Regions from separate parts of the Streptomyces sp. NPDC048479 genome, predicted to be linked through region 2. Evidence: riboswitches for the same ligand, from Rfam matches in the RefSeq annotation. Region 2 holds a riboswitch; the other holds the start of a gene.
The links. Region 2 has a riboswitch for thiamine pyrophosphate ahead of thiO (glycine oxidase ThiO). Riboswitches for the same ligand answer to the same signal wherever they lie in the genome.
Positions count from the first base shown of each region.

Region 1 (5,298 bases), on a different contig from region 2:
GTCGGCCTGTACGCACTGGACGCAGGCGAGCTCGACCCGCAGCTGCCCCACCGCCAGGACGAGGTGTACTTCGTCGTCAGTGGCCGGGCCGCCATCACCGTCGGGATGGAAACGACGCAAGTCGGACGGGGCAGCGTGGTCTATGTCCCGGCCGGAGTGGCGCACAAGTTCCACCACGTCACCGAGGATCTGCGGGTCATGGTGGTCTTCTCTCCGCCTGAGAGCTGAGCGTGACCCTGTCCTGTCCCTAGGGGTTCGGTCAGGGGAGTTCAAGGGCCGGCGAGCCCCCGCTGCCGCCCTCTCCCGCCTAGCATCGAAGCCAGGAACTCAGAGAAACGAGGTAAGGACGATGGCTGTGCGAGAGATGTTCGCGGGGATGCCGTGGTGGGTGAAGTGGGTTGCGGTGCCCGTTATCACCCTTGTTGTGTTCGGTGGGCTGATTGCCAGCGTCGTCGGCTTTGTGATCGGGCTGCTCTTCAAGGCTCTGGTCTTCGTCGCTCTCGTCGGCGGACTCATCTTTGTCGTACGGAAGTTCATGGCGTCCTCGAGTTCGAACAGCGACTGGTAGAGCGACCGGTGCCCTTGGTCAGCGTCTGCTGAGCCGGCGCGACGAGCGGATCCGCCGAACATCGGGACCGCAATCGCGGTCATGGCCGGATCCTGTCGCCGTGATGGCCATTTCCCTCCCTTCGCCTGGAAGAACGATTACTGCCTGAGATCGAACAGCTACGTAGCGGTATGGCTGGGCTGCTAAGTTCGCTAACCTTCTCTATCAGTATCTGAAAAATCACTCCTTGTGATCTTCCAGCGCTTCCAGCACCATTGCGTCAAGAGGGCCATGGGGTGCCAATCCTGGCCGTTTTCAGCAGGTTTCATCTCTGCTTCAGCCACTGCGGGGTACACGATGCGTGAGTCGGTCCATGCCGAGGTCCTCATGAGTTTCCTTGTCTCAGAGGAGCTCTCCTTCCGGATCCAGGTGGAGCTCCGATACGAGACGGAGGACCCCTACGCGGTACGGATGACCTTCCATCTACCCGGAGACGCCCCCGTGACCTGGGCATTCGGCCGTGAGTTGCTGCTCGACGGCATCAACGGGCCGAGTGGGGACGGCGATGTGCACATTGCGCCGACCGGTCCCGCAGGGCTGTCCGACGTCGGCATCAGGCTCCAGGTCGGCCGCGACCGGGCGCTGTTCCGGTCGAGCGCGGCGCCACTGGTGGGCTTCCTCGACCGCACCGACAAGCTGGTGCCGCTGGGGCAGGAGCGCACACTGGGCGAATTCGAGGGCAGTCTGGAAGAGGCGCTCGGGCGCATCCTCGCCGAGGAGAACGCCGGTTGAGCGGTGGCCGGAGTGCCGATGAGCTACTTCTTGCGGCGGCGGCCCTTCCCGCTGCGCACCGGCGGCACCGGTGATCCCGGCGGACCGCTCACCGCGCCTGACGCTCCCGCCGTACTCGGCCGGTCCGCGGACACCACCATCGCGGCGAGCGCGGTGGTCACCGGAACCGAAGCAACCAGACCGATCGACCCCACCAGGGTCCGAACGATCTCCACTGCCACCAACTCACTGCTGGCCACCGTGCCCACACTGCTCTGCGCGATCGAGAAGAGCAGCAGCAGCGGCAACGCCGCGCCCGCGTAAGCGAGTACGAGCGTGTTCACGACCGACGCGATATGGTCCCGGCCGATCCGGATGGCTGCCCGGTAGAGCCCGCGCGGCCCCAAGCCCGGATCCGCCTGGTGCAGCTCCCAGACCGCCGAGGTCTGGGTCACTGTCACATCGTCGAGCACACCGAGCGAACCGATGATGACGCTGGCCAGCAGCAGACCGCTCAAGTCGATGTTCGGAAACAGGCCATGGATCAGGCCGGTGCTGTCGTCGGTGTTGCCGGTCAGTCTCGCCCAGCCGATGAAGAGCGAACCGAGCAGTCCGATCAGCAGCAGCGAGATCAGCGTGCCGAGGACCGCGACCGACGTACGTGCGGTGAGTCCGTGGCACAGATAGAGAGCGATCAGCATGATGGCGCTCGCCCCGATCACCGCGACGATCAGGGGATTTGAGCCCTGCAGGATCGCCGGCAGGATGAACAGGGTCAGTACGGCAAACGAGGCGGCGAGCGCGATCAGCGCCATCACACCGCGCATCCGTCCCACCAGCACCACCACGAGCGCGAAGATCCCGGCCAGCAGCACCATCGGGAACTTACGGTCCACATCGGTCACGGAGTACTGAAGATCGCGGGGCGCATCGGGTGCGTACGCCACCACCACCCCCTGGCCCTTGCTCAACTGCCGTGGAGCGTCCGGCTGGACGATCTCGGTGAAGGTACGGCCCTTGTCCTTACCGCTGGTGACCTCGATCGTCGCCTTCGCGCAGCTGCCCCGCTGGGAATTGACCGCCTCGCGCCCCTCGGGCGTCGAGGTGTCACCGGTCGGCGGCACCTGCGCCGCATTCACGTCCTTGCAGTTGACCTTCGCGACCGTCACCACCTTGCCCTGCTCGGTCTGCCGGTCGAAGCCGACACCGCTGCGCTGATGGTCGGGAGCGCCGCCCGGCCAGAGTACGAACAGCCCGACCAAAACCGCCGTGGAGAAGGGAATCAGCACCGCGGCGATGACCTTGCGAAGGTGCTTGGAGACGGGCGCGGCCGGCCCGTGGCTGTGCGCATGGCCGTGTGCTTCGGGTGTCTGCTGCGAGGAGGTCACCGGCCGATCATCGCAAGAACGGGAGAGGCCCACTGTTCAGCACGCCAGAAATGACGCTAGCGTGGTGGCACCTTTGCACACGCGGGAGCTCGGAGCACCGGGCTGAGAGGGCGCTGACCTTCGTACGAGTCGTGACGAATCGTACGGAAGCCGCTGCGTCGACCGCCGAACCTGTTACCGGGTAATGCCGGCGTAGGGAGTAGGTCTCATGACCGTTCAGGATGCACGCACGCCTGCCGCCGACCAGGCGGAGCGCAAGCCCGGCTGGCACAAGGGGTACGTCGAGGGTTCGCGCCCCGACCTCCGGGTGCCGGTCCGGCAAGTGCACCTCACCAATGGCAAGGACGTGACGCTGTACGACACGTCCGGCCCGTACACCGATCCCACCGTCGAGACCGACGTCCGCCGCGGCCTGCCGCCGCTGCGGGAGAACTGGATCATCGGCCGCGGCGACACCGAGGAGTATGCCGGCCGCCCGGTCCGTCCCGAGGACGACGGGATCAAGCACACCTCGCCGCGCGGGGGACTGCGCAACCTCGACGCCGTCTTCCCCGGCCGCCCGCGCCAGCCCCGCCGGGGCCGCGACGGCCAGGCGGTGACACAGCTCGCGTACGCCCGCCGCGGTGAGATCACCCCGGAGATGGAGTACGTCGCGATCCGTGAGAACGTCTCCGCCGAGGTCGTCCGTGAAGAGATCGCGGCGGGCCGGGCCGTCCTGCCCGTCAACGTCAACCACCCCGAGATCGAGCCGATGATCATCGGCAAGCGATTCCTGGTGAAGGTCAACGCCAACATCGGCAACTCCGCGGTCACCTCCTCCATCGAGGAGGAGGTGGACAAGATGACCTGGGCCACCAAGTGGGGCGCGGACACGGTCATGGACCTCTCCACCGGCCGCAACATCCACACCACCCGCGAGTGGGTGCTGCGCAACTCCCCGGTCCCGATCGGCACCGTGCCCCTCTACCAGGCGCTCGAGAAGGTCGACGGCAAGGCCGAGGAGCTGACCTGGGAGGTCTACAAGGACACGGTCATCGAGCAGGCCGAGCAGGGCGTCGACTACATGACCGTCCACGCGGGCGTGCTGCTGCGGTACGTGCCGCTCACCGCCCGCCGCAAGACGGGCATCGTTTCCCGCGGTGGCTCGATCATGGCGGCCTGGTGTCTGGCGCACCACAAGGAATCGTTCCTGTACGAGAACTTCGAGGAGCTCTGCGAGATCCTCGCCTCCTACGACGTGACGTACTCCCTCGGCGACGGACTGCGCCCCGGCTCGATCGCGGACGCCAATGACGAGGCGCAGTTCGCGGAGCTGCGTACGCTCGGCGAGCTCAACACCATCGCCAAGCGTCACAACGTGCAGACGATGATCGAGGGCCCGGGCCATGTCCCGATGCACAAGATCAAGGAGAACATCGACCTTCAGCAGGAGATCTGCGAGGAGGCCCCCTTCTACACGCTCGGCCCGCTGACGACGGACGTGGCGCCCGCGTACGACCACATCACCTCCGGTATCGGCGCCGCGATGATCGCCTGGTGGGGAACGGCGATGCTCTGCTACGTCACGCCCAAGGAGCACTTGGGCCTGCCGGACCGCGACGATGTGAAGACCGGTGTCATCACCTACAAGATCGCGGCGCATGCGGCGGACCTCGCGAAGGGCCACCCGGGAGCGCAGGAGTGGGACGACGCGCTCTCCGACGCGCGCTTCGAGTTCCGGTGGGAGGACCAGTTCAATCTGGCCCTCGACCCGGACACGGCACGGGAGTTCCACGACGAGACGCTGCCGGCCGAGCCGGCGAAGACCGCACACTTCTGCTCGATGTGTGGTCCGAAGTTCTGCTCGATGAAGATCTCCCAGGACATCCGGCGGCAGCACGGTGCCTTGCAGGAGGAGATCGAGGCGGGCATGGACGAGAAGTCCAAGGAGTTCGCCGCGGCCGGCAACCGGGTCTATCTGCCGATCGCGGAGTGAACTCCCGGCCACGGGCGCCGGCCGGGGTCACTCCGGCTGGTGCTCGGGGCCGCCGAAGTCCGGACTGGTGAAGTCCGGACTGGTGAAGGTGGGTCTCTGGCCCGTCGTCGAGCCCTCGCTCGGGCTGGAGTAGTCCGGGCCGCTGTAGCCGACTTTCGGGATACGGCTCACATGGCTCGGCGGGTCCGCGGACGACGGGTCGGCGCTGGGATCGGCCAGCGCTGCCCGCAGAAACGGCAGCAGGCCGCGTTCCAGCACCGCATGACGCCAGGCCTCCCTGGCGCGGGCCACCTCGTCCGGCTCGCCCGCCGACTCTTCGGCCGGGACCTGGGTCGCGCCGTTGCGCAGAGCGGTGAGCAGCAGTGCGACCGCGGCGACCAGGATTCCGGCCGCCGTGACCGCGCCGAAGAACCACCCGGCGGTGAGCAGGCTGTCCGCGAAGGACGGCGTGGGGCTGAGCATCTTCAGGATGTAGCCGACCAGCAGAAAGATCGCCGCAGCCGTTCCCGCGAGCACCGGCGCCAGTACGGCGATGACGGCGGCGAATCCGGCGCCGCTCTCGTCTGCCTCGCCCGCGGCCGGGGCCAGCACGGAATTGTGCACGGACGCGGCGGCCG
Region 1 is NZ_JBEZKA010000012.1:14,944-20,241, forward strand. It holds gene AB0D12_RS19720 (cupin domain-containing protein) at 1-228, shown strand, start outside; gene AB0D12_RS19725 (DUF5326 family protein) at 356-568, shown strand; gene AB0D12_RS19730 (SsgA family sporulation/cell division regulator) at 905-1,339, shown strand; gene AB0D12_RS19735 (YibE/F family protein) at 1,363-2,706, opposite strand; TPP riboswitch at 2,778-2,922, shown strand; gene thiC (phosphomethylpyrimidine synthase ThiC) at 2,915-4,681, shown strand; gene AB0D12_RS19745 (hypothetical protein) at 4,709-5,298, opposite strand, start outside.
Region 1: another riboswitch for thiamine pyrophosphate. It lies ahead of thiC (phosphomethylpyrimidine synthase ThiC); the one in region 2 lies ahead of thiO (glycine oxidase ThiO).

Region 2 (5,298 bases):
GCCCGTACCCATGATCAGCCGGGAGTTGAAGGCGGTGCCGCCGATGGTGAGACGGTCGTCGGCCATGGCTGATCAGCCTCCCTGCACTGCGGTGAGGACTTCGACACGGTCGCCGTCGCCGAGCCGGGTGCCGGCCCATCGGCTGCGCGGGACGACCGTCTCGTTGACGGCGGCGGCGACTCCGGACGGGGCGGCGGTGAGGGACGTGACCAGGGCGTCCAGCGTGGTGCCTGTGGCGAGCTCGCGCGCCTCGCCGTTGACGGAGACGGTGATGGTGACGGACACGGGGACGTTCATGCGGGCTGCTCCTGAGGTACGGGGGAGAAGCGGCGAGGAGTGAAGAGGCGAGCCTCGTCCGGCAGTGCGCCGGTGACCAGCACCGTGGCAATCACATCGCCGGTGACGGGTGTGAGCAGCACCCCGTTGCGGTGGTGGCCGGTGGCCAGATGCAGGCCCGGCAGAGCGGTCGGGCCCAGCAGCGGCGCATTGTCGGGAGAGCCGGGGCGCAGCCCGGCGCGGGTCTCGGTGAGCGGCAGCTCGGTGATGCCGGGCACCAGCTCGTGCGCGTCGCGCAGCAGCTCGTACACCCCGCCCGCCGTCACCGTGGTGTCCCAGCCGAGCTCCTCGCTGGTTGCCCCGATGACCAGCTCGCCGTTCTCGCGCGGCACCAGATAGACGTCACTGCCGCGCACCACCGCCCGCACGGTCCGGGAGAGGAACGGCGCGTACGCACGCGGCACGGTCAGCCGCAGGACCTGGCCCTTCACCGGCCGTACCGGCGGCAGTACATCCTCCGGTACGCCGCCGAGCCTGCCGCTCAGACTGCCGCACGCCAGCACCACCTGGTCCGCGGATAGCTCACTGCCGTCCGTCAGTACAGCTCCGGCCGCCCGGTCCCGTACCACCGACAGCCGCTCCGCCCAGCCGCGGTGGAAGACCACCCCTACCCGCTCGCAGGCCGCCACCAGCGCCGCGGCCAGCCGCCGTGGATCGACCTGGTGGTCGCCGTCCACCCGAAGGCCCCCGCGCACGCCGGGCGCGAGCATCGGCTCCAGGCGGCGGCATTCGCGCCCCGTCAGCCACTCCGACTCCAGGCCGGACTGACGCTGCAGGGCGTGCAGTTCACGCAGATGCGCGCGGTCGTCGGCGTCGAGCGCGACCGCGAGCGTGCCACAGGCGCGATAGCCGACGGACTGTCCGCTCGTCTCCTCCAGCTCGGCGACAAAGGCGGGATAGCGCCGCGCGGATTCCAGGTTGAGGCCGAGCAGCGTCTGCTCGCCGTAGTGCAGTTCGGTGACGGCGGCGAGCATGCCGGCCGCGACCTGCGCAGCGCCGCCGCCGGGCTCCGGATCGGCGACGGCGACCCGCAGCCCTCGCTGCGCCGCACGCCAGGCCGTGACCAGGCCGATGATTCCGCCCCCGACAACGAGGACGTCTGAGGTACGCGACATGGGCGTCCAGCCCCTCCCTTCGCCGGCATGACCCGGATCAGGTTCGTACGGTCGGAGGCCGTCCAGCCTCCCTCTCAGCCCGGTGCGTCCGGGCTCCCGCGAGTGCCTTACGGTGGCCACCCTAACCCCAGGCCCCAACTCGCAGTAAGGGAGCAGCCACTGTGGCAAGGTCGCTCGACGGACTCGTGCTCTCCCCGGTCGCAGACCAGGCTCCGGGCCAGGTGGGGACCCGGACCCGGTTCACGTACCACGAGCAGGAAGGCCGGATCTGGGCCGAGTACGAGGGCGGCGATGTGCTCCGTGGCCACCTTGTGGGCACCAGGGAGGGCGACCGGCTCGACTTCCGTTATGTGCAGCTGAAGGCGGACGGCGGGACGTCCTCGGGGCGCTGCCTCTCCACCGTCGTCGAGCTCGAGGACGGGCGGCTGCGGCTGGAGGAGAGCTGGGAATGGGAGTCCCAGGAGGGCAGCGGGACGAGCGTCGTCGAACAGCTGCCTTCCTGACGGTCCGTCAGATGCGTAAGGTTGTCGGGTGAGCGAGCAGCAGACAGCACAGACGCAGCGGCGCGTGGTCGTCGTCGGCGCGGGAATGGCCGGAGTGCAGACCGCGGTGGCACTGCGCGAGCAGGGTTTCACCGGCCCGGTCACCCTGATCGGCGCCGAGCCCCATCAGCCGTACGACAGACCCCCGCTCTCCAAGGCGATCCTGCTCGGCAAGGCGGAGGGCTCGGCCTTCGATGTCGACTTCGAGGCACTCGGCATCGAACTGCGGCTGGGCTGCGAGGTGACCGGAGTGCGCGCCGGGGCCCATGAGCTGGACACCGCGGCAGGTCCGGTCCCGTACGACGTCCTGGTCATCGCCAGCGGTGCGGAACCGATCACCCTGCCCGGCGCCGTGGGCGTACCCGGCGTCCATCTGCTGCGTACCCTCGACGACGCCGCGCGGCTGCGCCCCGTTCTCACGCAGCAGCACGACATGGTGGTCGTCGGCGCGGGCTGGATCGGCGCGGAGTTCGCGACGGCCGCCCGTGAGGCGGGCTGCACGGTCACCGTCGTCGAGGCCGCCGGGCGCCCGCTGGCCGGAGCCCTGCCCGCCGAGGTCGCCGGCCCGATGACCGATTGGTACGCGGAGTACGGCGTCGAACTGCTCACCCACGCGCGCGTGGCGGACATCGAGCCCGGCGCGGTGATCCTGGCCGACGGCCGGCAGCTTCCGGCGGGCGCCGTGGTCGTCGGCATCGGCGCCCGGCCCGCCACCGCCTGGCTCGCCGGCTCCGGCATCGCACTCGGCCCGGACGGCGCAATCACCGCGGACGCGTATCTGCGCACTTCGCTGCCCGATGTGTACGCCGTCGGGGACTGCGCCTCCTTCCCGTCCGGCCGATACGGCGAGCGGCTGCTCGTGCACCACTGGGACAACGCTCTGCAGGGGCCGCGTACGGTCGCCGCCAATGTCATCGGCGGCGCGCCCGGACAGGAGCCACCGGAGGTCTATGACCCGGTGCCGTACTTCTGGTCCGAGCAGTTCGGGCGCTTTGTGCAGTACGCGGGCCATCATGAGGCCGCCGACACGATGGTGTGGCGCGGTGATCCGGCAGGCGCGGCCTGGTCGGTGCTCTGGCTGCGGGACGGCTCTCTGGTCGCGCTTCTCGCCGTCGGCAGAGCCCGTGATCTGGCGCAAGGGCGCAAGCTCATCCTGTCCGGAATCCGGCTGGATCCGGCGCGCGCCGCCGACCCGTCCGTCCCTTTGAAGGCGGCGGCCGACTAGGGTCCGGCTACCGACTGTCAGTCCGGGATGGCACGCTTGTCCTGTGACCGAGATTGACGCAAAGATCGATGCTCTCGTCCCCGCCTGGCTCCACCTTCCTGACATCGCGGAAATGCTCGATGTCGAGGTGACACGCGTACGGCAGCTGGTCAAGGAAGGCCAGCTGATCGCCGTACGCCGTGGTGAGAACCGGGCGCTTCAGGTGCCTGCCGCCTTCATCGACGGCGACAAGGTGGTCAAGGGGCTCGCAGGGACCCTGACGCTCCTGAGGGACGACGGCTTCACCGACGAAGAGATGCTGGAATGGCTTTTCACCGCCGACCCGAGCCTGCCGGGCACGCCCGCGCAGGCGCTCAGCGAGAATCGCGGCACGGAGGTGAAGCGCCGGGCCCAGGCGCTCGCCGTCTGACGTCCTGACGACAACAACACGCGGTGTGCGGGCCGGGGGCTGTGCCGCCCTGCCCGTACACCGCCGACCCACCGGGGGGAACCATCATGTCCACGGCTCGTGCGCTGCTGTCCGACGCCCGGCTCTATCTGTGCACGGACGCCCGGAAGGAGCAGGGCGACCTCGCGGAGTTCCTCGACGCCGTGCTCGCCTCCGGGGTCGACATCGTGCAGCTGCGGGACAAGGGCATGGAGGCCGGTGAGGAACTGGATCACCTCCAGATCTTCGCCGACGCCTGCCGCAGACACGGCAGGCTGCTCGCCGTGAACGACCGGGCGGATGTGGCGCACGCCATCGGCTCCGACGTGCTGCATCTGGGACAGGGCGATCTGCCGGTCCCGGCCGCCCGCGCGATCCTCGGTGACGAGGTGCTCATAGGCCGCTCGACGCACGCCGAGTCCGAGGTGGACAAGGCCACCGCCGAGCCCGGCGTGGACTACTTCTGCACGGGCCCCTGCTGGCCCACCCCGACCAAGCCCGGACGGTATGCCCCGGGACTGGGCCTGGTGCGGTACACAGCCGCGCTGGAGACCGGCCGGCCCTGGTTCGCGATCGGCGGGATCGACGCCGGCAATCTGGACGAGGTGCTGGACGCGGGCGCGCGCAGGGTCGTCGTCGTACGGGCCATCACCGAGGCCGGCGACCCGGCCGCGGCGACAGCGGCGCTGGCGAAGCGTGTGCGGGAGCGCGTGGGGGAGCGGATCGGGTAACTGTCCGAGGGGTGGACAGCAGGCCGACAAATCCGGCATATTTCCCTCATTCGGTTGGGTGACCGGCGAGGCGTGGTTAACCTGCGGGTATGGCCCTCGGTACAGCTTCGACCAGGACGGATCGCGCACGAACCGTGCGCGAGCTGCTTGCAACCGGCAAAACTTCGTACTCCTTCGAGTTCTGGGCGCCCAAGACCGAGAAGGGCGAGCGGAACCTCTGGAACGCGCTGCGCAGGGTCGAAGCGGTGGCCCCGAACTTCGTCTCGGTGACCTACGGCGCCGGCGGCTCCACGCGCGCAGGCACGGTCAAGGCCACCCAGCAGATCGCCGCCGACACTACGCTCACCCCGGTCGCGCACCTCACCGCGGTGAACCACTCCGTGGCCGAGCTGCGCAACATGATCGGGCAGTACGCCGATGCCGGGATCCGCAACATCCTCGCCGTCCGTGGCGACCCGCCCGGCGACCCCATGGGCGAGTGGGTCAAGCACCCCGACGGTGTGCGGTACGCCGCCGAGCTCGTACAGCTGATCAAGGAGTCCGGGGACTTCTGCGTCGGCGTCGCGGCCTTCCCCGAGATGCACCCGCGCTCGGAGGGCTGGGACACCGACATCCAGCACTTCGTCGACAAGTGCCGGGCCGGCGCCGACTACGCGATCACGCAGATGTTCTTCCAGCCCGAGGACTATCTGCGGCTGCGTGAGCGGGTCGAGGCCGCGGGCTGCGCGACCCCGATCATCCCGGAGATCATGCCGGTCACCAGCGTCAAGCAGCTCGAACGGTTCGCGCAGCTCAGCAACGCCGCGTTCCCGCCCGAGCTCAAAGAGAGGGTCCTCTCCGTCAAGGACGATCCTGCCGCTGTACGCTCCATTGGCATCGAGTTCGCGACGGAGTTCTGCGCCGGGTTGCTCTCCGAGGGTGT
Region 2 is NZ_JBEZKA010000001.1:135,592-140,889, reverse strand. It holds gene AB0D12_RS00645 (thiazole synthase) at 1-66, opposite strand, end outside; gene thiS (sulfur carrier protein ThiS) at 73-297, opposite strand; gene thiO (glycine oxidase ThiO) at 294-1,451, opposite strand; TPP riboswitch at 1,449-1,561, opposite strand; gene AB0D12_RS00630 (hypothetical protein) at 1,613-1,954, shown strand; gene AB0D12_RS00625 (FAD-dependent oxidoreductase) at 1,983-3,218, shown strand; gene AB0D12_RS00620 (Rv2175c family DNA-binding protein) at 3,262-3,627, shown strand; gene thiE (thiamine phosphate synthase) at 3,714-4,376, shown strand; gene metF (methylenetetrahydrofolate reductase [NAD(P)H]) at 4,466-5,298, shown strand, end outside.